Regions from separate parts of the Pseudarthrobacter sp. NPDC058329 genome, predicted to be linked through region 1. Evidence: riboswitches for the same ligand, from Rfam matches in the RefSeq annotation. Region 1 holds a riboswitch; each other region holds the start of a gene.
What was found. A riboswitch is a leader RNA that binds a small molecule or an ion and turns the genes downstream of it on or off. The one in region 1 is predicted to bind thiamine pyrophosphate.
Positions count from the first base shown of each region.

Region 1 (7,219 bases):
GTACCTGGACACGCTGGGTCCGGTATCGGTGGCGGCAAGGCCGAACAGGACGTCGGCGACGGCATCACTGGTCATCTTTGCCGCAGGTGGCAGGTCCAGCTCCCCGGCTGCTGATTGGGCAGCTGCCCGCAGCGCTTCTTCGAATGGCCTTTCGAGCAGGCGGCGGACGTGGATCAGGCCCGGCTCCCATTCCCACTCGTCCCCGACGCCTTCGAGGCCGGAGTAATGAAGCTCGTAGAGGCAGAAAAGTGCCAGCTGGACGTCGTCGTCCCCAATGATGTCGGTAGTTGCACCCAGGTGCGGCGCAACATGCCGGCGCAATTCCTCGACGCCCGCGGCGGCGTCGTCTGTCCCGGCTGTAACTGCCAGGGCACTGAACAGGGCGGTGCTGATGGGACCTCTGGGTTCCGGGATCTTCATGATGCTCCTTCGGGCGGCTGCGGCGCTGCCGGTGCTGCACCGTCGACGGTGGCGGCTTTGGTTAAGGCTAGGCGTTCAGGTCGCGTTCGCGGCTGCGGCGTGAGGTGGTCCGCGGGGACAGCAGGATGGCGAGAATGATCATGGCCAGGCCCAGGGCAAGGTGCAGCCAGTTGTCAGCGCCGTTAAGGGGGACAAAGTTGGCCGGGGTCTCATCGCCCACCAGGAGGCCGTACAGCCAGAGAACCAGGTAGATGACTCCCCCGTAGATGAGGTAGCTCCTTGCCTGTTGGTGTGTCCTCGCAAGCAGCGTGCCAGCCACCCCGAAGGCCAGGTGCACCACGTTGTGCAGGACTGAAACTTGGAAAACGCCCATGAGCAAGGATCTCGAGCCGTGCCCGGCCATACCCATTGCTCCGTAATTGCTGGTGATTCCGGGGATGAACCCTACGACACCCACCAGCAGGAAGACGCCGCCCGTTGCGAGGGCCGCCGTTTGCAGGCCTGTCCTCGCTCCGGTGGCGCGGGTGCTGACTGTCATGACCTGTCTCCTCAAAAGCCTGGAGACAACATAGTAAGCATGATTACTAATTTAAGCTAAGTGCGTCCATTTTGCTGTTGGACCCGTCTTCCCGGCCGCTGGCTGCAGCTCCCGCAGCCGCTGGTGGCCCCTCAACCCTCCGAGGTGCTCCACACGTAGGGGTTTGAATGGTGCCCGCCGTGGCGGCCATGCTCGTACCCCTGTTGCCAGGCCCTCCCGACGGCGGACACCAGTTCCGCCAGCAGGGGATAGTAGGGGTGGTCCGGGCCGATGTAGATCATTTCCTCCGCGGCCTTGTCCACCGCCGCCCGCACCTGGTTGTCGGCTGCATTACCGAGCATGGCGCCCCTCCTTTGAAACTTCCGCCACCTGCTTTGAATGTACTCCGGGCGTTCCAGGGGGTCCATTACGGTGGTTGACCCAGGCGTTACTCCGACTTCATGGACCTGCGGATTTCGCGCAGGGCCTGGACCACAAGGTCATGGTCCTGCACCTGGGGAAGCCCCGAAACCGTCACTGTAGCGACTGCGCCCACCCCGGCAACGTACACGGGAAAGGAGCCGCCGTGAGCGGCATACCGCGACTGATCGAACCAGGCGTGGTCTTCAATCCGTCCACCGCGGACCCGGGCGCGCAGCCCCACCAGCAAGGAGGGCACCTCGTAACGGGCCGCGGTCCGCTGCTTGGCACGGATCCAGTGCTCGTTGTCCGGGGTGGCACCGGCCAGGGCAACGTGGAACAGGACCTGCTCTCCCTTGGTGATGTCTATCGCGATGGGAAACTGGCCCTCCTTACCGAACTCCACGAGCAGCAGACCCAGGTTCAGTGCATCGTCCATGGAGAAGCCGGGCAATTGGAGCTCCCGGATTTCGCCCTCAATCCGGGCAATCAGTGCTTGGAGTGATCCTTCCGGCTGGATGTCATCGGAATCCGGATCGAACTCGGTCACATGCGGGGAATTGGCAGTCATGGCCCACAATCTACCCCTCCTCCGGTGTAAACTGGACCCCGCCCACCAGGGCGATTATTTACCCACAGAAACTATTAACGACAGGGGAGCGCCGCCGTCGGGCATCACTGGCCAAGCCAGGATCCGCAGGTGGGCGCTGAGAGTGCGGACAGCCGCAGACCCTCGAACCTGATCCGGTTAGTACCGGCGCAAGGGAGTCGAGTTCTCGAAGCACCGCAGCGGCGTGCCGTTGCCGTGCTTTCCCCTCCTGTTCCTCAGGAGGAATTGCATGGCAACTACAGCAATCAAGAAGACCACCAGCAGGTCCTGGCGCGTCGTGGACATCGTGGTGGCAGCATTGATCGCCATCGCCGGCGGCGTCATCTTCTGGGCCTGGTCCCAGGGGGCGGCCGCAGTCTCGGCGCCCATGAACGCCCTCTACCCGCCGCTCACCGGATTGCTGGCCGGCGGCTGGATGATCCCGGCCGTGCTGGGCATGCTCATCATCCGCAAGCCGGGCGCAGCGCTGTTCTGCGAGACCGTTGCGGCCACCGGCGAACTGCTGATGGGTTCGCAGTACGGCGCGTCCGTTCTGTTCTCCGGGTTTGTCCAGGGCCTCGGCGCCGAGATCATCTTCGCCATCTTCGTGTACCGGAAGTTCAACCTGCCGGTATCCCTGCTCGCCGGCGCCGCTGCCGGGCTTTTCTGCGGCCTCAATGACTCCTTCGCGCCCTGGGGCTGGAACATCGCCTACTCCGGCGGGGACAAGCTGGCGTACATCATCTTTACCGCCGTTTCGGGTGCCGTGATCGCCGGAGCACTGTCCTGGATCGCCACGCGCGCGCTGGCGAAGACAGGAGTCCTGGGCTCCTTTGCGTCGCGCAAGGCAGCAACGGAGCCCGTCTTCTCCTGATGACTGCTCCTTCCGTGCACGGCGCCTCGGTGGCGGCGCGGCCGGCTGCAGTCGCCGCCCGCGGCTGGGGCTGGCGGCACGGCGGCCGGTCCAAGCCGGCTGTCCGTGCCCTTGACCTCGACATCCAGCCGGGCGAGCGCGTGCTTCTTCTTGGCCCGTCCGGAGCGGGCAAGTCCACGCTCCTGCATGCGTTGGCAGGGGTGCTGGGCGATGCGAACGACGACGACGGCGAGGCGGGCGATTCCGACGAGTCGGGTTCGCTGCTGATTGACGGCGCCTCCCCCCGCGGGCAGCGCGGCCGGGCGGGACTGATGCAGCAGGACCCGGAGACCCAGGTGGTCCTCTCGCGGGTCGGCGACGACGTCGCCTTCGGTGCCGAGAATCTGGCCGTGCCCCGCGACGACATCTGGACCCGCGTGCACGAGGCGCTGGACGACGTCGGGCTCTCCCACCTGCCGCTGGACCACCCGACGTCGGAGCTGTCCGGTGGCCAGAAACAGCGGCTGGCGCTCGCGGGCATCCTTGCCATGCGGCCCGGGCTGATTCTCCTGGATGAGCCCACGGCCAACCTGGACCCCGCCGGGGTGGTGGAGGTGCGCGACGCCGTTGGCCGTTGCCTCGACAAGACCGGGGCAACCCTGGTGGTGGTGGAACACCGCGTGGCCGTGTGGAAGGACCTGGTGGACCGCATTGTGGTGCTGCAGCCGGGATCTTCTGCCGATCCGGCCGTGCTCCTGGACGGGCCGCCGGATCAGGTGCTCAGCGAAGCCCGGAGCATGCTCATCGAAGCCGGGGTCTGGGTGCCCGGCTACGTCCCCGCTACCCGTGACCGCGCGTCCGATCCGGGCCCCGGTGCCGGGGACCTGCTGCTTGCCGCCGAGCAACTGGCCGTATCGCGGCAACGTGCCCGCCGCAAGGGCTTCCGGAAGCTGCCGCCGGTGCCGGTGCAACAGGGGATTTCCGCGCAGGTCCGTGCAGGGCAGTCGCTGGCAATTACCGGGCCCAACGGGGCAGGAAAGTCCACCTTTGCGCTGACCCTCGCCGGGCTGCTGGAGCCTGTCGACGGGAAGGTTTCCGCCACCCTGGCACTCAGCAGGGGCGGGGGAATCGACCCGTACGGGTGGAAAGCGGAGCAGTTGATTGAGCGTGTGGGCACGGTGTTCCAGGAACCTGAGCACCAGTTCGTCACCGGGAACGTGCTGGATGAATTGCGCTTTGGGCCGCGGCACCTGGGGCGCGGCGAGGAGCGGGTGGACGAACTGCTGGAGCGGCTCCGGCTCACCGAACTCGTTGATGCGAACCCTTACACGCTTTCGGGCGGGGAGAAGCGGCGGCTCTCCGTAGCCACTGTCCTCGCCGCCCATCCGCAGGTCCTGGTCCTGGATGAACCCACCTTCGGGCAAGACGCCAACACCTGGGCCGAGCTGGCATCGTTCCTGTCCGAGTTGCTGGACGCCGGCACCGCCGTGGTGTCCGTAACCCACGATGCCGAATTCACTGCGGCGTTGGGCGGAACGGAACTGCGCTTGGCAGCAGCGGCGGTGGCACCATGAGGCGGGAGCTGAACCTGCGCGGCAACCGCGCCCTCCTGACGCGCGCCAACCCGCTGAGCAAGTTCGCAGCCGTTTTCCTGATCACTGCCGTCCTCGCGCTCTCCATCGACTGGGTGTCCGCCTCCGTGGCGCTCGTCTTTGAATTCCTGCTGTTCCCGTTGGCGGGTCTCACCCTGACGCTGCTGTGGCAGCGGGGGTGGCCGCTGATCCTTGCCGCCGCCGTCGGTGGCTGGAGTACCTCCATCCTGGCTGCCGACAGCGGAAGGACGCTGATCGACGTCGGCATTTGGAGCATGAGCGAAGGCTCGCTGGAGCTGGGGCTCGGGTTTATGCTGCGTGGGCTGGCGATTGCGCTGCCGGCGGTGTTGCTGATGAGCTGTACCGATCCAACGGACCTGGCCGACGCGCTGGCGCAAAAGGCGCGCCTTCCGCACCGGTTTGTGCTGGGAACCCTGGCCGCGATGCGGCTGGTGGGGCTGCTGGCAGAAGAATGGCAGACCATCGGGATGGCGCGCCGTGCGCGGGGCGTCGGTTCCCGCGGAAGTGCCCTGGAACGGGTGAAGGCCACGCTGGGGCAGAGCTTCGGTCTCCTGGTTCAAGCCATCCGGCGTGCTTCAAGGCTGGCCGTCACCATGGAGGCGCGCGGCTTCGGTGGGGGTAAGCGGACGTGGGCGCGGGAATCCACCTACAGCGGACTGGACGTGTGGGTCCTGGCCGGCGGCGTGGTGATGGCAGGCGCGGCGTTTATTGCCGCCATGTGGGCTGGCACTTGGAACATGGTGTGGCTGGGGAGCTGACGGAAGCTGCCCTCCGGAGGCTGGGCGCCGGCTTAGTCGCAGGAGTGGTTGTAGTCGAAATTCCTCGACACGAACTGGGTCAGCGTGACGTCGCCGCCGCCGGTCAACGGCGGGTCTGCGCACTTGGCTTTGGCCCCGGTGACAGTGCGGGCACCGGCTAACCAACTCGGCAGCGAGTAGAGGTTGCTCGAACTGCTGACGGTCCCCACGATCCGGCCCCACTGGAGGCCGGTTGAATAGATCCCGACTCCTTTGACGTCGATGCTGTGGAAGAAGTCCGTCATGCCCTCCAGCACGGTGCGGTTCGCATCCTTGTCCGTGGTGGACCAGGAGTTCCCGGTTTCCACATCCAGCCACCAGAAATAGTCCGAGGGGTTGGTAATTCCGCGGATGTAGGCGTCGTCGTAGGCTTTGGCCCAGCCGTACATGTACGCGCACGCCTTCCCGTAGTCCCCGTCCTCGCAGGAGCCATAGGGGTTATGGACGGCCGATCCTATGGGGTACTCGTTGCTGGCGGGCCACCACGAGCCGCTGCTTCCCGGGTTCGCGGTGTTGACGTAAAGGGATATCTTGGGCTGGGGCGTGACGCCCGATGAAGCAGCGGCCCATTCGAGCTGTTCCTTCAGGCAAGGATTGGTGCTGTTGGCCAAGCCGTTGTTGACGCCGACAACGGCGAAGGCCTGACCTGCCGGAAAAGACTTGTCGCACTGGGGCCAGGAGATGTCGTTGCCCAGTGTTGACTGGTTGCCCTCGCCGGGCGACGGCGCCGCTCCGGCCGGCGGAACGGGGAGCAGGAGCAGGACGGCGAACAGCGGGGCGGCCAGCCCGGCCGCCACTCGCGTGCCTCGAGGTCGGCGCACTGCCACCTCCGTCGTCGTCAAAGTAAGAGGGTATATTCAGTCTCCTCCGCTTCGGCGGGCAGGGTCAACAAGGCAAGCAACCGGCGTTCTATCGCACGTAGTGGGTAAACGCTCTCCGGCGGCGGCAGAACTGGGCGTCCTCCGCGCCTGCTTAGCTCATTTGTGATATATTTGTCGGCATGACGCAGGAAACTACGGAACACGTTGCCGCCATGCTCAGGGATGCCAGGGGTGAGAAGGGCTGGACGCAAGGCCAGCTCGCTGCCGAGCTCGGAACCAGCCAGAGCGCCATTGCCCGGATGGAACAGGGCAAGCAGAACCTGAGCCTGAAGATGATCCAGCGGCTGGAGGCGACCTTCGGCCGGAGCATCGTGAACGTGGGAAAACCGCAGATGACGCACCTGCGCGTGGAGGGCGGCCGCACGCTGTCGGGCGCCGTGGACGTTAACAGCAGCAAGAATGCCGGCGTCGCGCTGTTGTGCGCAAGCCTCATCAACCGGGGAACCACCATTCTTCGCCGTCTTGCACGCATCGAGGAAGTGAACCGCATCGTTGAGGTGCTCAGCAGCATCGGGGTCGAGTGTACCTGGCTCAACGATTCGGACCTCCAACTACGCAGGCCTGCCGTCCTTAACCTGGCAGCAATGGACGTTGAAGCCGCCCGCCGAACACGCAGCGTCATCATGCTGCTGGGGCCGCTGCTGGACGAATCCTCGGAATACCGCCTGCCGTATGCCGGCGGCTGCGACCTGGGCACCCGAACCGTTGAACCGCATATGCAGGCGCTGCGCCAGTTCGGACTCACGGTGGAAGCAACTGCAGGCTTCTACGCAGTGCAAGCCCCTTCTGCCGACAGCCGTGACCGTTCCTTCGTGCTGACAGAGCGTGGAGATACTGTCACTGAGAACGCCATCATGGCGGCGGCACACCGTGAGGGAACCACGGTGATCAGAAACGCCAGCCCAAACTACATGGTGCAGGACCTCTGCTTCTACCTGCAGATGCTGGGCGTCACCATCGACGGCGTCGGCACCACCACCTTGAAGATCACCGGGCGGCCCATGATCGACGCCGAGATCGAGTACTTCCCGTCGGAGGACCCCATTGAGGCCATGAGCCTCATCACCGCCGGCATCGTTACCAACTCTGAGGTGACCATCCGGCGGGTCCCCATCGAGTTTATGGAGAT
Region 1 covers NZ_JBHVZR010000002.1:280,658-287,876, reverse strand. Annotated here, with positions in the region: gene ACFVYC_RS05810 (iron-containing redox enzyme family protein) at 1-420, opposite strand, end outside; gene ACFVYC_RS05805 (DUF4383 domain-containing protein) at 488-958, opposite strand; gene ACFVYC_RS05800 (hypothetical protein) at 1,090-1,299, opposite strand; gene ACFVYC_RS05795 (heme-degrading domain-containing protein) at 1,386-1,928, opposite strand; TPP riboswitch at 2,001-2,141, shown strand; gene ACFVYC_RS05790 (ECF transporter S component) at 2,197-2,820, shown strand; gene ACFVYC_RS05785 (ABC transporter ATP-binding protein) at 2,820-4,373, shown strand; gene ACFVYC_RS05780 (energy-coupling factor transporter transmembrane component T family protein) at 4,370-5,170, shown strand; gene ACFVYC_RS05775 (hypothetical protein) at 5,203-6,030, opposite strand; gene ACFVYC_RS05770 (UDP-N-acetylglucosamine 1-carboxyvinyltransferase) at 6,210-7,219, shown strand, end outside.

Region 2 (7,219 bases), on a different contig from region 1:
AGTCGAAGACGACGCCGTCATCCCCGCCGATCACCACGGTGTCGCCGGGCTTGGCGCCCTGCTTGAAGAGTTCCGTCTCGACACCGAGCTTGGCCAGGCGGTCGGCGAGGTAGCCGATGGCTTCCTCGTTGGTGAAGTCCGTCTGCTTGACCCAGCGCACGGGCTTTTCGCCGAGGACGCGGAACAGCGGCTCGAGGCCCTTCTCCTCGCGGCGGATCGTGAAGCCGGATTCGTTGACTGCACGGGGCCGCAGCACGGCGGGCTGGACCTTGGGAGGCGCGGCTGCCACGGCATCGCGGGCTGCTTTGACGATGCCGGCCATGGCAAAGCCGAGCTGGCGAAGGCCCTCGTGGCTGGTGGCGGAGATTTCGAACACCTGGTAGCCGCGGGATTCCAGTTCCGGGCGGACGAACTCGGCCATGTCCTTGCCGTCGGGCAGGTCCACCTTGTTCAACGCCACCAGGCGGGGGCGGTGGTTGAGCGGAACAACTTCGCCGTCCTGCCCGGCGTAGCTCATGTCCACGGCGTACTTTTCAAGTTCCGCCTCAATGATCGCGAGGTCGGCCAGGGGGTCGCGGTCCGATTCAAGGGTTCCGCAGTCAAGGACGTGGACCAGCGCGGCGCAGCGCTCCACGTGGCGCAGGAAGTGGTGGCCGAGGCCCCTGCCCTCGCTGGCGCCTTCGATGAGGCCCGGGACGTCGGCGATGGTGAAGCGGACGTCGCCGGCCTGGACCACCCCGAGGTTGGGAATAAGCGTGGTGAAGGGGTAGTCGGCGATCTTGGGCCGGGCCGCGGACATGGCGGCGATAAGGCTTGATTTGCCGGCGGACGGGAAGCCCACCAGGGCGATGTCGGCGATCGACTTGAGTTCCAGCACGATGTCGCTGGATTCGCCCTCGATGCCGAGCAGGGCGAACCCGGGAGCGCGGCGTTTCTGCGACGAGAGCGCAGCGTTGCCGAGGCCGCCGATGCCGCCTGCCGCGGCCACGTACTCGGCGCCTTCTCCGACGAGGTCCGCCAGGACGGTGCCGTCCTTGGACTTGACCACGGTGCCGTCCGGGACGGGAAGGATGAGCGTTTCGCCGTTCTTGCCCCCGCGCCAGTCGCCCATGCCCGGGCCGCCGTTGGTGGCGTGGCGGTGGGGTGCGTGGTGGTAGTCGAGGAGGGTGGTGGTCTGGTGGTCCACGCGAAGGATGACGTCGCCGCCGTTGCCGCCGTTGCCGCCGTCGGGCCCGCCCAGCGGCTTGAACTTCTCGCGGTGGACGGAGACGCATCCGTGGCCGCCGGTACCGCCGGATACGTGCAGTACTACCCGGTCTACAAAGCTGGCCACGTGGATCTCCTCAGTGCTGTTTCCTGGACGCCGCGGGGCGCCAAGACGATTGTAATGCGGTTAAAAGAACAGTGGAGCGGACCATCTGGCCCGCTCCACCGCTTCAGAACTTTTTGTTACTCTGCAGCTGCAGCAGCAACGATGTTGACGACGCGACGACCGCGGCGGGTGCCGAATTCAACGGCTCCCGGGGTCAGTGCGAACAGGGTGTCGTCGCCGCCACGGCCAACGCCGGCGCCCGGGTGGAAGTGGGTGCCACGCTGGCGGACGATGATCTCGCCTGCGGAAACAACCTGGCCGCCAAAGCGCTTGACGCCGAGGTACTGAGCGTTGGAATCACGACCGTTGCGAGTGGAGCTCGCGCCCTTTTTATGTGCCATTTGAAATGCCTGCCTCTAAATTCTGGGGATCTGCTGAAAAACCTGAACAGTAACGAAGGTTACTGGATACCAGTGATCTTGACCTTGGTCAGTTCCTGGCGGTGACCCTGGCGCTTCTTGTAACCGGTCTTGTTCTTGAACTTCTGGATCACAATCTTCGGACCACGGAGGTCGTTCAGGATCTCAGCAGTAACAGTTACCTTGGCCAGGTCAGCAGCGGCGGTGGTGATCTTGTCACCATCGACCAGGAGCAGTGCGGGCAGCTGAATGGTGCTGCCAGCTCCACCGGCGACGCGGTTCAGGGTAACGAAGTCTCCAACGGAAACCTTCTCTTGGCGGCCGCCTGCGCGGACAATCGCGTACACCACTTGGGAACTCACTTCTCTCGACGTTTATTACTAAATTTGCGTGCGGAACCGGCCAATAAAAGCCTGGTTTCTCGCTGTGCCTCAACGCCGTGGGGTCATAACCCAAGTGTTGGCGTAAGCACCGAAGATCTAGAATACGCTAATTTTGTCTTCGGCCGCAAATGAGGCTGGTTCCGGCGGGTTCACTGTGATAGGTACCACAGCTCAACTCCGGCGTCCGCACCGTGCCCCACCATAGTACCGGTTGCGCCGCCTTTGCATGGTCAGGAGTGGATGCGCGGCGCGTCGAAGAAGTCCACTTCGAGGCGGCAGGACTGCTTGAACGCCGTCAACATGGCGGCCCGGTCCGCGGCGGAAGCCTTGCGGCCCGCTTCATCCACTATGGCAATAGCCCTGCGGGTGGCGGCTGCGAATTCTTCGTCTGCATAGGTGCGCAGCCAGTCCGCGTAAGGGTGTGTTGAGGGCTCACCGGCGGCAACGAACTGGGCGTGGAGCGTGGCCCCCACCTCCGCGTAGAGCCAGAAGCAGGGCAGCACGGCCGCCGCCAGGACCGCGTAACTGCCCGACGCCGATGCCGCCGTCAGGTGGTCCACGTAGGACTTGGTCACGGGGCCCAGCCGGGGCTGGACCGTCCGCGTGCTCAGCCAGGAACGGTGGAGTTCTGACTCGACCTCCAGGCACTGCCCGGCAGAAGCAGCCCAGAAGAGCTGCTCGGCCTCGGTAGGCGCCAGCGCACTCGCCCTGGCCAGAACCCGGGAATAGCCGTTGAGGTAGATGGCGTCCTGGGCGAGGTAGTACCCGAATTCCTGCTCCTGGAGGCTGCCCGAGGCCAGGTTGCGGATGAAGTCCAGGGCATAGATGTCGTCCAGGTCCGGCTGCGCCTCAGCCCACAGTTGTGCGGCGAAGCTGCCTTCGGAGGGCAGCGGCTGCAGGTGGTGGAAGTGGTGCACCGGTCCGTTGCCGGTTCCCACCTCCAGTTTTTCGGATGCCTCCAGGGCCCCGGCCAGCCAGGGTTTGACTTCCCGGAGTGACGCCTCCCAGTCCCCCAGCCGCGCGTGGGCGGTTGCCATGGCAGAGGACAGTGAACAGCCGGTGCCGTGGCTGTTCCGCGTTGCCAGCCGGTCCCCCGACACCACCACCACTTCGCCGGTCAGCAGGCCAGCGGTGTTAACGAGCGCATCGGGGCACTCGTTGCCAGCCAGGTGGCCGCCCTTGACCAGCACTGTTGTACCGGTCGCAGTGGCAAGGGCGCGGCCTTGTGCCAGCGCACCGTCCCAGCTGTCCTGCAGTTCCCCGCCAACCAGCATGGCGAGCTCCGCCAGGTTCGGGGTGATGAGGTGTGCCAGCGGCAGGAGCCCGCGCAGTGCCGCTTCCGCGGACTCCTGCAGGAGCCGGTCCCCGCTGGTGGCAACCATCACCGGGTCCAGGACCACGACGGCGGGACGCACCTTCCGGAGCCACGCACCCACCGCCTCGATGACCTCGGCGTTGCCCAGCATCCCGATTTTGACGGCGTCGATGCCGATGTCGTCACTGATGGCATCCAGCTGTTCACCCAGGAACGCTGCGGGGGGCACGTGCACGGACCTGACGCCGCGCGTGTTCTGGGCGGTCAGGGCAGTGACGGCAGCCATTCCGTAGCCCCCAAGGGCGGCGATGCTTTTCAGGTCGGCCTGGATGCCGGCGCCGCCGGAAGGATCGGAACCGGCAATGGAAAGGACCCGCGGTATGGGCCGGCCTGGCGTTGTTGGTGCCGTAGTGAAGGTTGCCGTGGTGGCAGTGGGCATTACAAGAGTCGTAGACAAAGAGACATCCCTTCGCCGGTGCTAGCCGGACAGGTTCAACGGGTGTGAATCTCAGCCGGCCCTCTGCGCGGCACCCCGTGTCGGTTCCCCAGCCTAGCTTTTTTCCCAGGCGGGGACCGAAGGTGACACTTTGCGACCAGCCACCCTGCCTTTGGGTTGCCCTGCCCGGTTGGGGGCCCGCACGGCCCTTGGATCCCGTGGCGTTAACGCGCGATGCCCGGCCAGCCACTGCTGTGGCTGGCCGGGCATCCGTACTTGCGGCCCCTAGAGTTCCGAGGCCGGAACCCCGACGCCGAGGATGATGGGCGCCTCTGCCGGCTTAGCGGCCGGTTTTGCAGCGCCCGCCTCTCCCGCGGCGCCTGCCGGCTCCGGGGCCTTGGCCTCGTGGGTATGCCCTGTGCTGGCTGCCGCCACACTCTCGTGGTGCTGCACGGTGGTTTCGTTGGCAGCTCCCTGGGCGCGGCTGGCACTGCGGTGGCGCCGCGGCCGGCGCTGCCGGGATTGCTCCAGTGTGTGGTCGGTGTAGTCCTTTTCCGGTGCTGCAGCAGCGGCCGCAACGGCAGGCACCTGCGCGGGCTGCACCGCTTCCACGGGCTCTGCAGGATTCTGCTCCGGTTCTGCCTGCTCCAGCCGGATTTCAGCGGGCGCCGGCTGGCCGAGGTGGGCGAAGGCTTCAGCGAGCCGGTCCAGGGTCAGGGCCGGCTTCTGCTGCTGCTCTTCTGCATGCTCAACGAACGGCAACACCACCTTCTCCCCACCGAAGGTGAGTACGGCAGCCGGGCGCGCCTCGTCGTCGCGTTTTACAGCCTCCGCTGCAGGGGCCGCCTGGTCAGCGGCCGCCTGCCTGGCTGCCGCCACTTCGTCGTCGTGCAGGTGCGCTGCGTGCGCGGCGGCGGCGATGTTGGCAAGGGCCAGCCGGGTGGCCTCAGCCTTGGCGTGCCTCTCAGCGTCCGAGGGGTCGGGCTGGACGGTGTGGACGTGGACGGCAGCCGCCGGGGCAACCTCAGGCTGCTGGCCCCCGCGGCCGCGCCGGCGCTTGCGGTCCGGGCGGGCGCCGGGCTGGCTGCTGTCGATGCGCTGGGCGTCGGCGCGGTGGCCTTCGCTGCGGGCTTCGGGCCGGCTGTCGGACCGCTGGACGTGGTGCTCGGCGGCTACGATGTTGGCCCGCCGGTGCTCCACGGGGTCGTCGTGGGTGACAACGCCGCGGCCGGCGCACGTTTCACACTGCTCGCCGAATACTTCCAGGAGCCCGGTGCCCATCCGCTTACGCGTCATCTGGACCAGGCCGAGTGACGTCACTTCGGCCACCTGGTGCTTAGTGCGGTCACGGCCCAGGCATTCCACCATGCGGCGGAGAACGAGGTCGCGGTTGGATTCGAGGACCATGTCGATGAAGTCGATGACGATGATGCCGCCGATGTCCCGGAGACGGAGCTGGCGGACCACTTCCTCCGCAGCCTCGAGGTTGTTCTTGGTCACGGTCTCTTCGAGGTTGCCGCCGCTGCCGGTGAACTTGCCGGTGTTGACGTCCACCACGGTCATGGCTTCGGTGCGGTCGATCACCAGCGAACCGCCGGACGGCAGGAAGACCTTCCGCTCCAGGGCCTTGTGGATCTGCTCGTCGATGCGCCAGGCAGCGAAGATGTCCTGGTCCTTGGTCCACTTCTCAAGGCGGCCCACCAGGTCCGGCGCCACGTAGGTGACGTAGGCCTCGATGGTGTCCCAGGCTTCCTCACCGGAGACGATCAGCTTGGAGAAGTCCTCGTTGAAGACGTCGCGGACCACCTTGATGGTGAGGTCCGGTTCGCCGTAGAGCAGCTCAGGGGCGAGGATCTTGGTGGACTTCGACTGGCTCTCGATGCCCTCCCACTGGGCCCGCAGCCGGTTGATGTCGTGCGTCAGCTCTTCCTCGGAAGCGCCCTCGGCGGCGGTGCGGACGATGACGCCTGCCTGCTCCGGGAGGCGGTCCTTGAGGATGCGCTTGAGGCGGTTGCGTTCGACGTCGGGCAGCTTGCGGGAGATGCCGGTCATGGAGCCGCCGGGCACAAACACCAGGTAGCGGCCGGGCAGTGAGATCTGGCTGGTCAGGCGGGCGCCCTTGTGGCCCACGGGGTCCTTGGTCACCTGGACCAGGACGGTATCACCGGACTTGAGGGCGTTTTCGATGCGGCGCTGCTTGCCCTCAAGGTTGACGGCTTCCCAGTTCACTTCACCGGCGTACAGGACGGCGTTGCGGCCGCGTCCGATGTCCACGAACGCCGCTTCCATCGAGGGCAGCACATTCTGGACCTTGCCCAGGTACACGTTGCCAATCAGGGAGTCCTGCTGCGTTTTTGACACAAAGTGCTCGGCCAGGACACCGTCTTCGAGGACGGCGATCTGGATTCTGTCGTCGCGCTGGCGAACAATCATCTGCCGGTCAACAGACTCACGGCGGGCCAGGAACTCGGCCTCGGTGATGACCGTGCGGCGGCGGCCAGTGTCACGGGACTCGCGCCGGCGCTGCTTCTTCGCCTCCAGGCGGGTGGATCCCTTAACGCTGGTGACGCGGTTGCTCACGGCCGGCTCGCTCACGGCGCGCGGCGCACGGACGCGGGTGACCGTGTTGGGCGGATCGTCGTCTCCCCCGCCCGTCAGTTCAAGGTCCTGGTCGCCACGGCGGCGGCGGCGGCGACGGCGGGACGTTACGCCCTCTTCGAGCTGACCGGCGGAGTCCTCGTCGGCGTCGTCCGAAGCGTCTTCGCCGGCACCTTCGCTGCCCTCAAGGTCGGCGTCCGCTTCACGCTCGCCGGTACGGCTGCGTCCCCGGCGGCCCCGGCCCCGGCGCCTCCGGCGTCCGTTGGCGTCCTCAGCATCGCTCTCTTCGGCGTCGTCCTCTCCTGCTTCTTCCACAGCGGCGGGCACCGGACGCACCACGGTGCTCAGGTCAGGCGCCTGGAACAGCACGGAGGTGGGGGAAGCAGGTTCCATAAACAGGGAGCCGAAGGGGCTGGCAGGAGCCGCGGGCGCCTGCTCCTCCGGAGTTGCTGCCTGCGGCGCTTCAGCCTGGGGGACAGCCACTGCGGGGGCTTTTTCTTCGGCGGCTTCTTCTGCTGGTGCCTCTGCCGTTGCAGGCTGGGCAGCTGCTTCTGCAGGCACGGCAGCTTCGGTTTCAGGCGCTGCCGGAACATCGGCTGCCTGGACATCGGCCGGCTCGGCACCGGTCGGTGCAGGTACGGCTTCGGCTTCGGCAGCGGGTGCGGGTGCGGAGGTCTTCCGGGTGGCAACCCGGCGGCGACGGACAGGCTTCGTTTCAGCCGCCCCGGCGGCCGGCTCCCCCGCTGGAAGCTCTCC
Region 2 covers NZ_JBHVZR010000001.1:715,447-722,665, reverse strand. Annotated here, with positions in the region: gene obgE (GTPase ObgE) at 1-1,333, opposite strand, end outside; gene rpmA (50S ribosomal protein L27) at 1,450-1,713, opposite strand; gene rplU (50S ribosomal protein L21) at 1,773-2,081, opposite strand; gene thiD (bifunctional hydroxymethylpyrimidine kinase/phosphomethylpyrimidine kinase) at 2,345-3,868, opposite strand; TPP riboswitch at 3,877-3,974, opposite strand; gene ACFVYC_RS03405 (Rne/Rng family ribonuclease) at 4,151-7,219, opposite strand, start outside.
Region 2: it holds a riboswitch for thiamine pyrophosphate, as region 1 does, so the genes downstream of both, thiD (bifunctional hydroxymethylpyrimidine kinase/phosphomethylpyrimidine kinase) here and ACFVYC_RS05790 (ECF transporter S component) in region 1, are expected to answer to the same signal.

Region 3 (7,219 bases), on a different contig from region 1:
GCCCGCGGTTCGGGTGTGCACGTCTCCGAGGTCAACGGCCTCCTGGAGCGTTTCGCACAGGCACAGAAGATGATGAAGAAGATGGCGCAGGGCGGAATGCCGGGCATGCCTGGGATGCCGGGAATGCCCGGTGCAGGCGGCGGCGCCCGGAAGAACGCCAAGAACGCACCGAAGAAAAAAGCCAAGTCGGGTAACCCCGCAAAGGCTGCCCAGGAGCGCAAGGACGCCGAAGCCCGCCGTGCGAATGCCGCCAAGGCGCTGCCCACCGGGGCGTCCTTCGGCCAGCAGGCAGGCGACTTCGATCCTTCGCAACTGAACCTGCCCAAGGGCTTCGACAAGTTCCTCGGCCAGTAGCCCAAGTTCCCAACCAGGTAGCGCCAAGTGACGTTTTGACGGTTCATAACGACACTTGGCGCTACTCCGTTGGGATGTCAGTACCGTGGAATAGGGTTGGGTCATGTTCAAGCAGAGGGTAGTGTTCGTGCACGGCGCCGGAAGCTTCGGCTCCGCGGCCTGGCCGCGCCAGCACGGCATGGCACTGTCCTACGACGCTCTCTTCCTGCGGCGTCACGGATTTGATGCTGTGGCCGAGCCGGTCGAATCCTCCTTCGAGGAGGACGCCGCCATCGTGTTGCGGTCCCTTGCCGACGACGGCCGCGGCGCCGCAGGCGGGCATGTCGTGGCGCACTCGCAGGGCGCCATCGCAGCCATGATGGCCGCCGTTGAACGGCCGGACCTGGTCTTTTCGCTGACACTGGTGGAACCCGCCTGCCTGTCGCTCACCGCCGAACTCCCGGCCACGGCAGCCCACATCGGCCTCATGCGGCCCCTGTTCGACGTCCGGCACCAAATGAGCGACCAGGACTTCCAGCGTGAGTTTGTGCGGCGCGTCTACGCCACGGACCTGCAGCAGCCGGCCACTGCGGAGGAGAAGCGTTCCGCCCGGCGGCTCCGGCTTCAGGCCCCCTCCTGGGAGGCCCCGCTGCACATAGTTCCGGGCGTCCCCACCCTTGTCCTGACCGGGGGATGGGAGCCGCTCTATGAGGAGATTGCCGGTTACCTGCGGGAAACCGGCGCCCTGCACCGCACGGCGGCGGGAGGGCACCGGCCCCACGACTCCCGCGAAGGGGACCGGATCATCCGCTCCTTCCTCAGTGACGTCAGCCGGGTCCAGTCAGCACGGGCCTCTTAGCGCCTCAGCCCGTGGCGACGCGCGGTTCCGGAAGGTAGACCTTGCCGCCGGCGGCCAGGAATTCCTGGCTCTTGCCCCTCATGCCGGAGGCCATCGCCGCCAGGGCCGCCTGCGATTCCGCTGAACCGTACTCGTCCCGGATATCCTGGCTGATCCTCATGGAACAGAATTTGGGACCGCACATGGAGCAGAAATGCGCGGTCTTGGCAGGTTCCGCCGGGAGGGTTTCGTCGTGGAAGGCCTCGGCCGTCACCGGATCCAGGGACAAAGCGAATTGGTCCCGCCAGCGGAACTCGAAGCGCGCCTTGGATAATGCATCATCACGTTCGTGCGCGCCCGGATGGCCCTTGGCGAGGTCTGCCGCGTGCGCGGCGATCTTGTACGTAATCACCCCGGTTTTGACGTCGTCCTTGTTCGGCAGCCCGAGATGTTCCTTGGGGGTGACGTAGCAGAGCATCGCGGTGCCGTAGCGGGCGATCTCCGTGGCGCCGATGGCCGAAGTGATGTGGTCATACCCCGGCGCCACGTCGGTAACGAGCGGCCCCAGCGTGTAGAACGGCGCGCCCTTGCACAGCTCCTGCTGGCGTTCCACGTTTTCCCGGACCAGGTGGAACGGAATGTGGCCGGGGCCCTCCACCATCACCTGCACGTCGTATTCCCAGGCACGCTGCGTCAGCTCGGCCAGTGTGTCCAGCTCGGCGAACTGCGCGGCATCGTTGGCGTCCGCCGTTGCCCCCGGACGCAGCCCGTCGCCGAGTGAAAACGCGACGTCGTACCTGGCGAAGATTTCGCAGAGCTCATCGAAGTGTGTGTAAAGGAAATTTTCCCGATGATGCGCGAGGCACCAGCCGGCCATGATCGACCCGCCGCGGGACACGATGCCAGTCACCCGGTTCGCGGTCAGGGGAACGTACCGGAGCAGGACGCCGGCGTGGATGGTCATGTAGTCCACGCCCTGTTCGCACTGTTCCATGACTGTGTCGCGGAAGATTTCCCACGTCAGCGCATTTGCTTCGCCGTTGACCTTTTCAAGGGCCTGGTAGATGGGGACGGTGCCGATCGGAACCGGCGAGTTGCGGATGATCCATTCCCTGGTGGTGTGGATGTCATCGCCCGTGGAAAGGTCCATCACAGTGTCGGCACCCCACGAGGTGGCCCATTGCAGCTTGTCCACCTCTTCGGCGATGGAACTGGTGACTGCCGAGTTGCCGATGTTGGCGTTGATCTTCACCAGGAAGGCCTTGCCGATGATCATTGGCTCGGATTCAGGGTGGTTGATGTTGTTGGGGATGATGGCCCGGCCTGCCGCCAGTTCGCTCCGCACCAGCTCCACGTCGCAGTTTTCGCGCAACGCCACGAACCGCATTTCCGGTGTGATGACGCCCTGCCGGGCGTAGTGCATCTGAGTCACTGTCTTGCCTTCGACGGCGCGGCGGGGCGTCGGCCGTGCGCCCTTCCACTCAGCGCTGGCAGCCCCGCGGCGGACTGCGGAGCGGCCGTCGTCGAGCAGGTTCCGTCCACGGCCGCCGTAGGATTCCGTATCCCCACGGGCGGCTATCCATTCCGACCGGAAAGGGGCGAGGCCACGAACGGGGTCGCTGCCCGGTCCGGCCGTGCGATAGGTACGGAAGGGGCCGTTGGCCTCACCGTTGAGCGAGGGCTCCAGGGCTATCTCGGTGACGGGCACCCTGATGCCTGACTGCGCGTCCTCGATGAAAGCCAGCGAGTGTGACTTCAGGGACTGGGTGACAGGTTGCTGGTCCTGGCCGTCTGCCGCGCCGGACTGCATTTGGGCAGGGCTCAGCTGTTCATTTGGTGCACTCAAGGAATACTTCACTTCCTTCGCCGGCATTACCCGGACAGGTTCAACGGTCGCAGGCTGCCTCAGCCCGATCTCAGCCCCTGCAGGGGCACCCGTGTGGTCACAACGAAGCTACCACAACCCCCGGCGGACGTGGAGGACGCAGCGGGACACTGCCACGTCGGGTGGTGCTAGCCTGTCCGGGCGGGAGAGAGGCAAAATCCATGGCACAAATCATCCAGTTCACAGGGACGGTCCTGACCGGGCCGGACAGCGAGGAGCGCGGGCTCTGGTCCGTCGACGGCAGGCTCACGTTCCACCGGCCGGCCGGGGAACCGGACACGATCCTGGACGGCTGGGTGCTGCCGGGGTTCGTTGACGCCCACTGCCATATCGGCCTGGGGCCCGGCGGCGCAGTGGACTCGGCTACGGCGGAGGAACAGGCCCGGACCGACCTGAACGCGGGCACACTGCTGGTGCGGGACGCCGGTTCCCCCGCGGACACCCGCTTCCTGCAGGACAGCAGGAATGCCCCGGTGCTGATCCGCGCCGGCAGGCATGTCGCCAGGACCCGCCGGTACCTCCGGGGCTTCGCTGAGGAAGTGGAACCGGACGGTTTGGTGGAAGCCGTCCGGAAGCAGGCACGCGACGGCGACGGCTGGGTCAAGCTCGTGGGGGACTGGATCGACCGCGACGCCGGTGACCTCGCGGCGTCGTTCCCTGCCGCCGTCGTCAGGGACGCCGTCCAGGCGGTGCACGACGAAGGCGCCCGGATCACCGCCCATTGCTTCGCCGAAGACACGCTGGACCAGATGCTGGACGCCGGCATCGACTGCATCGAACACGCCACCGGCCTCCTGCCACGGCACCTCCCGCGGTTTGCGGAGCAAGGCGTTCCCATTGTGCCCACCCTGATCAACATCGCAACGTTCCCGGACATCGCCGTCCAGGCAGAGAACAAGTTTCCCCGGTACGCCGCACACATGCGCGCCTTGTGGGAGCGCCGGGCAGAGCGGGTGCTGGAGGCGTACGAAGCAGGGGTGACAATTTACGCCGGTACCGATGCCGGCAGCGTCATCCGTCATGGCAGGATCGCGGATGAAATCCTTGCCCTCCACAGGGCCGGCCTGCCGATTGCCGCCGCCCTTGACGCCGCCAGTTGGGCCGCCCGGAAGTGGTTGGGGGTGGAATGCCTGCAGGAGGGGGCCCGCGCCGACGTTGTGCTGTGCCGGGAGGATCCGCGGAAGGTGCCGGAAACAATCAGCGGGCTGGCACACGTAGTGCTGGGAGGCAGCGTCATCCGCTGACGCCGGCCATGGGACTGACTTTGCTGCACTTGGAATAAATTGAAGCTTCAAGTAATTTTATTAGTCATAGGCCCCCAACCCCGAAGGGCCCCAGCACCGGGAGTTCCCACATGACTGCAGAAGCCACCAGCCAGGACCTTCTCCCCGCCGATCTCGCTATGGGCACCGTGATGCTCAAGGTCGGCGACATGAAGGTCATGACCGATTACTACCAGCGCGCCCTCGGACTTGAGGTGGTCGCCGAGCAGGACGGCGGACTCTACCTCGGCCGCCTCCGTAAGCCTTTGGTCCACCTCGCCCCCGCTCCCGGGCTGGACCTCCCGGGCAGGGGAGAGGCAGGTCTCTTCCACACCGCGCTGCTTTTTGAGAACCAGACAGACCTCGCCGCCACCGTCGCCACCGCTGCCCGGTTTGAACCCGGCTCTTTCACTGGCAGCGCCGACCACCTCGTCAGCGAAGCCTTCTACTTCAATGACCCCGAAGGCAACGGCATCGAACTCTACTGGGACCGGCCGCGGAGCAACTGGTCCTGGAATGGCACGGACGTGGTCATGGACAGCCTGGCCCTGCCGCCGCAGCGCTACCTGGAACAGCACCTCACCGAGGAATCCCTTGAGCGCCAGCGCGCAAGCGTGGCGGGGGTGGGCCATGTCCACCTCCAGGTGGGCGATGTCCAGTTGGCCCGTGACTTCTATGTAGGAATCCTCGGGTTTGAAAAGACCGCCGGCTGGCATGGGCAGGCACTGTTCGTCTCGGCCGGCCGCTACCACCACCACATGGCCATGAATGTCTGGAACAGCCGTGGTGCGGGCCCCCGCAAGGACACGCTCGGCCTGGGCGAAGTGCTCATCGAGGTGCCGTCGGGAGACCACGTGGGGGCGCTCGCGGACCGGCTGAAAGTTGCCGGGCTGCCGGCGCACCACACCGGCGCGGAACTGCAGTTCGAGGATCCCTGGCGCAACCGGATCCGGGTAGCTGTCCGCTGAAGCCGGCGCCCCCGGGCCGGGGGCCTGCCGCCCGGACTGCTGTGCGGCCGGCCCGGATAGTGGCGGGCCGTGTACTAGGCTGAAGCCGAACGGCCGGGGCGGCGGGTGCCGCCTGCGTGGGCCGCACCGTCGACGGAATGAGGGCAATTCCCATGGGCTTCACCGAAATCTTTGTGGCCACCCACGACGGCGCGCTGAAGCGCGCCGGAATCCTGGACCAGGGGGGAAGCGCGCCTGCCGGCGACGCCGTGAGGATCCAGGGAATCAGCGATTTCGAAGTGGAACAGCTCGGTGACCTCGCCGGCACCGCCGTGCATGCCGGAGGAGCCGACTACGAGCTGACCATGGTGGATGTATCGAGCGATTCGCTCCTGGCTGTTCCAGCTGCCATGGTCCGCGCCCTGGCGGACCTGCTCTCCTATGAAACTGAGGGGGAAGGCAACGTCCTCGACGACGTTGCCGAGCAGTGGGCCGCCCAGGATGACATGCCGTTCGAAGCGGCGCAGGCGCGCGCCTATGTTCAGCACCTGGCGGAACTGGCTGCCCGAATCGACGACTCGGAACGGACCGGCCTGTACGTCTGGTCCTCCTGACTCCGGCGCCGGCGTCACCTCCGGCGTCCCTGCCGGTGGCGGCGGGCGGGGTGTCAAGTCGAAATCCGGGCGCTCATCTGGCACAATAAACAGGTACTCGATCTGCGTGGCCCCTCTCTCCGCGTCCGGATCCTGTCCTTCGAACCCGCAAGTACGGCCCGCCCCACGGGTGCAGAACGCCGGGTTCACCCCCTTTCTGAAACAGGAGTGACCACAAAAGTGGCCGTAAAGATTCGCCTTAAGCGCTTTGGCAAAATGCGCGCACCGTACTACCGCATCGTCGTCGCAGACTCACGCACCAAGCGTGACGGCCGCGCCATCGAGGAAATCGGCAAGTACCACCCCACCGAAGAGCCCTCGTACATCGAGGTTGACTCCGAGCGTGCCCAGTACTGGCTGTCCGTCGGCGCCCAGCCGTCCGAGCAGGTTGCCGCGATCCTGAAGATCACCGGTGACTGGCAGAAGTTCAAGGGCCTCCCGGGCCAGGAAGGCACCCTGAAGACCAAAGCTCCGAAGGAAGCCTTCGTTGCCCCGGAAAAGGGTTCCGTGATCATCCCGGAAGCCATCACCAAGAAGGCATCCAAGTCTGACGCAGCCGAGGCACCGGCCGAAGCAGAGACCACCGAGGCTGAGTAAATTGCTGGCAGAAGCGCTGGAACACCTGGTCCGGGGAATCGTTGATTCCCCGGATGACGTCAAGGTCAGCTCGAAGAGCAACCGCCGCGGGGACACCCTCGAGGTGCGGGTCCACCAGGACGACCTCGGACGGGTGATCGGCCGCCAGGGCCGCACGGCACGCGCATTGCGCACCGTTGTGGCAGCCCTGGCCGGCGGCGAACCGGTGAGGGTCGACGTCGTCGACACCGACCGCCGCCGCTGAGCGCTCAGCAACATCAGTTCTTGCTCCGGCCCCTCCACCAACGGTGGAGGGGCCGGAGTGCTTTCACCAGATCACCGCCAACCACACCCAAGACAGAGGAACACATGCAGCTCCAGGTGGCACGAATCGGCAAACCCCACGGCATCCGCGGGGAAGTTACCGTCCAGGTCCTGACCGACGCCCCTGGGGACCGGTTTGTGCCGGGCACTGAATTTGTGGTTGAACCGGCGTCCGCAGGCCCGCTCACTGTGAGCAGCGCCCGCTGGAACAAGGACATCCTCCTGCTGGGCTTCGAGTCTATTGAGACCCGCAACGAAGCGGAGACCCTCCGCGGAGCCAAGCTCTTCATCGAGACCGAAGAGCTGGACGAGGACGACGACGAGGGCTGGTACGAGCATGAACTCGTTGGCCTTGAAGCCCGGGTGGGCTCCCGCGTGGTGGGTAAGGTTTCTGCGCTGAA
Region 3 covers NZ_JBHVZR010000001.1:615,042-622,260, forward strand. Annotated here, with positions in the region: gene ffh (signal recognition particle protein) at 1-354, shown strand, start outside; gene ACFVYC_RS02875 (alpha/beta fold hydrolase) at 458-1,192, shown strand; gene thiC (phosphomethylpyrimidine synthase ThiC) at 1,197-2,981, opposite strand; TPP riboswitch at 3,013-3,120, opposite strand; gene ACFVYC_RS02885 (amidohydrolase family protein) at 3,218-4,300, shown strand; gene ACFVYC_RS02890 (VOC family protein) at 4,411-5,286, shown strand; gene ACFVYC_RS02895 (hypothetical protein) at 5,439-5,879, shown strand; gene rpsP (30S ribosomal protein S16) at 6,099-6,515, shown strand; gene ACFVYC_RS02905 (RNA-binding protein) at 6,517-6,759, shown strand; gene rimM (ribosome maturation factor RimM) at 6,864-7,219, shown strand, end outside.
Region 3: it holds a riboswitch for thiamine pyrophosphate, as region 1 does, so the genes downstream of both, thiC (phosphomethylpyrimidine synthase ThiC) here and ACFVYC_RS05790 (ECF transporter S component) in region 1, are expected to answer to the same signal.

Region 4 (7,219 bases), on a different contig from region 1:
GTAGACCGTCACCAGCGCACCCCCGCGGTACAGCCAGTCGGGCAGGACGGCCAGGGCGTCCTCGAGCCGCTCGGGAGAAAGAACATCCTTGCCGGCCATAGCTGCTCCTCGCCTGGGAACTGGCGTCCGCGGCCGCCGGGGGCGGGCTACAGGAACTCGACCCGGCCCTCCATGGCCGACGATGCCAGTGCATGTTCGCGGCGCGGTATCCTGCCGGCCGCTTTTGCCAGCCTACCGGCGATCACCGCGTGTTTGAAGGCCTCCCCCATCAGGGCAGGATTCTGGGCGCGCGTTACCGCTGTGGCCAGCAGCACGGCGTCGCAGCCCAGTTCCATGGCCAACGCAGCGTCGGAGGCAGTGCCGATGCCGGCGTCCAGGACCACCGGCACTGAGGCGCGGGACACAATCAGTTCAATGTTGTGCGGGTTCAGGATGCCCAGTCCGGTACCGATCGGCGCCCCGAGCGGCATCACTGCGGTGGCCCCGAGGTTCTCGAGCCGCAGCGCCAGGACAGGGTCATCGTTGGTGTACGCAAAAACCTTGAAACCCCGGTTGACGAGTTGTTCCGTGGCGTCCACCAGTTCGACGGCGTCCGGCAGCAGGGTGTGCTCGTCAGCAATGACTTCCAGCTTCACCCAGTCGGTCTCCAGCGCCTCACGCGCGAGTTCTGCGGTCAGCACGGCGTCCCGCGCGGTGAAGCAGCCTGCCGTGTTGGGCAGCACGCGGATGCCGTGGTCCACCAGCAGCTGGAAGAGCGAGCCCGTCTCCGCGTTGGAATACCGCCGCATTGCCACCGTGGTCAGTCCCGTCCCGGAGGCGAGGAGGGCCGCGCCCAGGCCGTCCAGGCTGGGCGCGCCGCCAGTGCCCATAATGAGCCGCGAGGCAAGTGCGACGCCGTCAATCACCAGCGGGTCGTCGTGGCCTGCCAGGTTTGGGGTGGTGATGGTTTCGGTCATGGTGTCAGCCTCCCTGTACTGCCGTAACGAGCTCAACGTCGTCGCCGTCCGCGAGCGCGGTGGCAAACCACTGGCTTCGCGGCACCACCTGGGAATTGTGCGCCACGGCAACGCCAAGCTTCCGGCCGTCGCTGGCCTGGCCGCTGGCCGCGAGCGGGCGCCCGGTGACCTGGCTGACGAGCACTGTGATGGAGGCCCCCTCGGGCACAAGGTGCGGGGTTCCGTTCAAGGTGATGTTCATGCTGTTTCCTTCGTGGGCGGTGTGTGGCTAAGGCGGGCAGTGGTCAGGCGGGCACCCGGACTGGTTGAAAAGCGGTCCGGGTTGAACGCGGCCCAGCGGGCGTCCATTTGCCCGTCCAGGAGTTCCCGGCAGACGGCGGCGGCGGCAGGCGCCAGCAGGACTCCGTGGCGAAAGAACCCGCTGGCGATGATGAGCCCGGCTATGTATCCGGAGTCCCGGGCGCCCTTCCCGCCAGCGGCGGGAACCCGCCCGAGCAGCGGCGCGTTGTCCGGAGTTCCGGGCCGGGCTCGGGCAGTGGCCTCCAGCAGTTCGAGTTCGGCCACGGCGGGAACCAGCACCTGCGCGTCGCGGAGGAGCTGGTACACGCCCCCGGCAGACACGGCATCCGTGGCCGACGGCGCGTCCTCACGCTGGGTTGCCCCGATCACCACAGTGCCGTCCCGGCGCGGCACGATATACACCGGTACGCCGCGCACCAGCCCGCGGACGGTGGACGTGACCAGCGGCTGCAGATGCCGGGGCACGGCGAGCCGCAGGATGTCCCCGTAAACGGGCCGCAACGGCAGGCGCAAATCAGCGGGCAATGCTTCCAGCGCTCCTGCGTGGAGCCCGTTCGCCACTACAGTTTCGGCGGCCAGCACCGTTCCGCCGCCCGCGAGGCGAACTCCGGCCACCGCTCCGTCCTGCCAAACCAGCCCGGCTGCCCTGGCCAGGACCGCATAGCCGTCGACGGCGCCGGCTGCTGCAGTGCCCTGCCCTCCGGCTCCGTTATTGTTCCCGCCTTTGTCCGCCGCGCCGTCGCCGGCCAATGCGGTCTGCAGGCAGGCGACCAGCAGCCTCGGGTCCACCTGGTGGTCGGCCGGTGTGTCCAGCGCGCACGCGATCCCCGGGCTGAGCAGGGGCTCGCGTTTTCGTGCGTCGCGGACCGTGAGCGGCTCAACGGCCAGGCCGTTTGCCTGCTGGACGGCGCGCAGGTCCATCAGTGCCCGGCGGTCGGCGGCGTCGGCACCCACGGCGAGGGTCGGCGTCGTGATGTATCCCGGGTCTGCCCCTGACGCTGCCGTGAGTCCGGCGGCGAAGGCCGGCCAGCGGGCGGAGGCGTCCAGCATGAAGTCCAGGAGATCCTGCTCCTGGTAATGCAGCTCGCTCACCGGAGCCAACATCCCGGCGGCAGCCCAGCTGGCGCCGGAGCCCGGGGCGTCGTCGATGACCACCACGGTGCGGCCGGAGCGCTTCGCCTCCCAGGCGATGCTGTGGCCGATAACTCCGCCGCCGATGACTGCCACGTCGGCCTCGATGATGCTGTCCGCACGCCTGCGCGGGCTGCCCGGAGGGCTGTCCCATGATGCACTCATGTGTCTCCTTCCCTACGCCGGCATTAACCGGATCAGGTCAAGCGGTCGGCTCTGACGCCCTCTCAGCCCGGCGCTTTGTGACAGCTGCCGCGGGCTCCCGCAGTACGAGGCAAGTGTAGAGGAACTAGGCTTTTCCCCATGAATGTGTCCAGAACCCCTGCCGCCGGCACCGAAGTCCTCAGCAGCGCCAAGGTCAGCAACGGCCTCAGCGCCGCCCGCCTTTACCTTTGCACCGATGCCCGCAAGGACCGCGGCGGCTTCGCGGAGTTCGTTGATGCGGCGTTCGCCGGCGGGGTGGACATCATCCAGCTTCGGGATAAGACCATCGAGGCAGCCGAAGAGCTGGAACTCCTGGCGGTCCTCAAGGAGGCGGCAGAGCGGCACGGCCGGCTGTGGGCCGTCAACGACCGGGCGGACATCGCCGTCCTGTCCGGCGCGCCGGTCTTCCACATCGGCCAAAAGGACCTGCCCCTGGACGCTGCGCGCACGCTGCTCAACGGCAACGCGGCCATCGGCCTGTCCAGCCATGCACCGGAACAGGTGGACTCCGCCCTGGCTGCGGCGGCCGGCCCCGCCGGGCTGGACTACTTCTGCGTGGGCCCGGTGTGGGCCACACCCACCAAGCCCGGGCGGGCGGCCGTGGGACTTGACCTGGTGAGGTACGCCGCCGAAGCTGCGCGGCAGGAAGGACCGTCCGACGACGGCGTTCCCTGGTTCGCAATCGGCGGCATCGACCACCGCAACGTGGAACAAGTGGTGGACGCAGGCGCACGCAGGATTGTGGTGGTCCGCGCCATTACGGAGGCCAGCGATCCCGCAGCCGCCGCAGCCTCGCTGCTCGCTGCCCTGGACGCACCCAACTCCTGACGTTGCACCTCCGGGGGGCTGGACGGCGGGCTGTGGCGCCCAGGGCCTGGCAGGACGGCACTCCGGGCCGATGCCTGCACTATGGCGGGAATTCGGGCTAGGCTGATTTTCGTGTCACACCATCGGCTGGCTCCCAACGTCCATGAGCACAACAACGCGCTCGAGGCTGCCCTGGGTGCCCTGCGGACCGAGCTTGAGCTGCCCGGCGCCTACCCTGAGGAGGCGGTGGCTGACGCGAAAGCTGCAGTTGAATCCCTGCAGCTCCCTGACCACGACCTCACCGGCGTCGAATTCATCACCATCGATCCGGCATCATCCACGGACCTGGACCAGGCCCTGTTCATAGAGCCCGACGGCGACGGGTACCACGTGCTGTACGCCATTGCCGATGTCCCTGCCTTTGTGACCCCCGGCGGGCCACTGGACGCGGAAACCCGCCGCCGGGGCCAGACCTTCTATGCGCCCGACGGGCGCATCCCGCTGCATCCGGAAGTCATCAGCGAGCAGGCCGGCAGCCTCCTCCCCGGCCAGGACTGCTCTGCGTTCGTGTGGGACTTCCGCCTGGACAGCGCCGCCGAGGTGAAGTCCGCAGCAGTGCAGCGTGCCCGGATGCGCAGCCGCGCGAAGCTCAGCTATAAGGGTGTGCAGGCCGAGCTGGACGCCGGCACTGCCTCACCGGTGCTGCAGCTCCTCAAAGAGGTGGGCCTCAAGCGTGTGGAGCTGGAACGTGCCCGCGGCGGCGCCAGCCTGAACATGCCGGAACAGGAGATTGTCCAGCTTCCCGACGGCGGCTACCGGATTTCCGCCGCTCCCCAGCTTCCCGTGGAGGACTGGAATGCCCAGATATCCCTGATGACAGGGATGGCGGCGGCCGGGCTCATGCTGGCGGGGAAGGTGGGAATCCTGCGCACCATGCCGTCCCCGGACGACCGCTCGCTGAACCACTTCCGGCTGCAGACCGAAGCCCTTGGCAAGCCCTGGGACGGTGAAGTCAGCTACGGCGAATACCTGCGCAGCCTGGACCCCACCGAACCCCGGCAGCTGGCCATCATGCACTCGGCCGGCACGCTGTTCCGGGGGGCCGCCTACACCGCCTTTGACGGCTCCGTCCCCGAGGACGCTCACCAGTCGGCCATCGGCGCCGCCTACGCGCACACCACCGCCCCGCTGCGCCGCCTGGTGGACCGCTTTGTGCTGGTGATCTGCGAGGCCCTGAGCAACGGCGGCGAAGTGCCGGCGTGGGCGCGGAAGGCTCTTCCGTCGCTGCCGGAGATCATGGCCGGGTCCGACCAGCTGGCGTCGCGGATGGAGCGCATGGCCCTGGACACCGTGGAGGCGGCACTGCTGGTCAACCACATCGGGCAGGAATTCGAGGCGATCGTGATCTCCGGGTCCAAACCACAAAAAGAGAACGGCAAAAACGGCAACGGGAACGGGAAGAACGGCAACGGCAATGGCGGTTCGGGCATTATCCAGATCGCCGACCCCGCTGTCACCGCGCGATGCGCCGGTGAACTGGAGTCCGGAACCAAAGTCCGGGTCCGCCTGGTTTCCTCGGATATCGCAACGCGGGAAGTCCATTTCGAGCTCGTGGAGTAGCGGTGCCGCAGAGCCGCCGGGCCGCGAAGCCGGGATTTGCGCTGCCTGCGGCTAGACTGAAGAAGTAGAAATGGATGCCCGGTCGTTGATTTCCTTGATTTGAAACCAACAAGCCCGCCCCTACGCGATCTTGATATACACCCGCTGGTCACCAGTGCCAGCATTTAGATAGCCCGCGATCGGCTTCCACTGGAATTGCGTGCGCGCTTCGAGCGTGCTCCGGAACAGCCTCGCGGCCGGCCCGTTGAGCAGGCAGCGCCATTGCCCAAATGAATAAGGAAACTCCACAGTGAGTGAATTGCATACCCACCAGCTCCTGACCGACGAGTCCGGCACTGAAGTTCTCGAGCCCGAAGAAACCATCATCTCGGACGAGTTGCCCCACGAAATCGAGGAGAAGTCCTTCGCGGACTACAACGTCCGTGCCGACATCGTGGAATCCCTGGCCGACGCCGGGATCACCCACCCCTTCCCCATCCAGGCCATGACCCTGCCGGTGGCCCTGTCCGGCCACGACATCATTGGCCAGGCCAAGACCGGCACCGGCAAGACCCTGGGCTTCGGCATCCCCGCCCTCCAGCGGGTGGTGGGCCAGGACGATCCCGGTTACGAGAAGCTGGCCGTGCCCGGCGCGCCGCAGGCCCTGGTGATCGTGCCCACCCGCGAACTCGCCGTGCAGGTGGCCAATGACCTACAGACGGCGTCCCGGAAGCGCAACGCCCGCATCGCCACCATCTACGGCGGCCGTGCCTACGAGCCCCAGGTGGAGGCATTGACGAAGGGCGTGGAGATCGTGGTGGGAACACCCGGCCGCCTCATCGACCTCTACAAGCAGAAGCACCTGAGCCTGAAGAACGTCAAGATCGTCATCCTGGACGAAGCTGACGAGATGCTTGACCTGGGCTTCCTGCCCGACGTCGAAACCCTCATCGCAGGCACGCCGGCTGTCCGCCAGACTCTGCTCTTCTCCGCCACCATGCCCGGCCCGGTCATCGCGATGGCACGCCGCTACATGACGCAGCCCACCCATATCCGCGCCGCAGATCCCGACGACGAGGGCCTCACCAAGCGTGACATCCGGCAGCTGATCTACCGTGCGCACAGCATGGACAAGATTGAAGTGGTGGCGCGCATCCTCCAGGCCCGCGGCCGCGGCCGCACCATCATCTTCACCAAGACCAAGCGCACCGCCGCCAAGGTGGCCGAGGAACTCGTGGACCGCGGCTTTGCCGCCGCCGCCATCCACGGCGACCTGGGCCAGGGCGCCCGCGAACAGGCCCTGCGCGCGTTCCGCAACAACAAGGTGGATGTCCTGGTGGCTACCGACGTCGCAGCCCGCGGCATCGACGTGGACGACGTCACCCACGTGATCAACTACCAGTGCGTGGAAGACGAAAAGATTTACCTGCACCGCGTGGGCCGCACCGGCCGGGCCGGCAACAAGGGCACCGCGGTCACCTTTGTGGACTGGGACGACATGCCCCGCTGGGGCCTGATCAACAAGGCCCTGGGCCTGAGTGTGCCGGAGCCCGTCGAGACCTACTCCTCCTCACCGCACCTCTACGAGGAGCTGGACATCCCCGAAGGCACCAAGGGCCGCCTGCCCCGCGACAAGCGCACCCTCGCCGGCGTCGACGCCGAGGTCCTCGAGGACCTGGGTGAAACCGGCAAGAAGAACAGCCGCGGCGGCCGCGACGGCGGCCCCTCCCGCGAGCGCGACGGCCGGGAGCGCACCAGCCGCGGCCGCGACAGCAGGGGTGGAAACCGCGACGGCGGACGCACCGGCGGTGACTCTGCGGGCCGCACCGGCGAGCGCCGTCGTCGTACTTCCGAAACAGCTGCAGCCCCCTCTGCCGCCGATGCACCCGCCGCAACCTCAACTGCAACCGAGGGTGAGCAGCCCTCCCGTGCCCGCCGCTCCCGCACGCGTACCCGCCGCCGCAACGGCGAGGTCGTAGCCGGCAGCGAGGCCCCGGCACAGCCCGGCAGCACCGAGGCCTAATACCCTCAATGACTGACACTGTCTGGGCGCCGGACGGCAGCAGCCTGGTGGTACACGCTGATAACGCGGAGTTCCTCCCCTCGCTGCCGGACGGCGCCTTCACACTGATTTATGTGGATCCGCCGTTTAACACCGGCCGGTCCCAGCAGCGGCAGCAGACCACCATGGTGGCCAACGCCGACGGCACCGGCGACCGCGT
Region 4 covers NZ_JBHVZR010000001.1:290,631-297,849, reverse strand. Annotated here, with positions in the region: gene ACFVYC_RS01480 (4a-hydroxytetrahydrobiopterin dehydratase) at 1-99, opposite strand, end outside; gene ACFVYC_RS01475 (thiazole synthase) at 147-956, opposite strand; gene thiS (sulfur carrier protein ThiS) at 961-1,197, opposite strand; gene ACFVYC_RS01465 (FAD-dependent oxidoreductase) at 1,194-2,552, opposite strand; TPP riboswitch at 2,545-2,663, opposite strand; gene thiE (thiamine phosphate synthase) at 2,691-3,419, shown strand; gene ACFVYC_RS01455 (RNB domain-containing ribonuclease) at 3,531-5,018, shown strand; gene ACFVYC_RS01450 (DEAD/DEAH box helicase) at 5,308-7,020, shown strand; gene ACFVYC_RS01445 (DNA-methyltransferase) at 7,029-7,219, shown strand, end outside.
Region 4: it holds a riboswitch for thiamine pyrophosphate, as region 1 does, so the genes downstream of both, ACFVYC_RS01465 (FAD-dependent oxidoreductase) here and ACFVYC_RS05790 (ECF transporter S component) in region 1, are expected to answer to the same signal.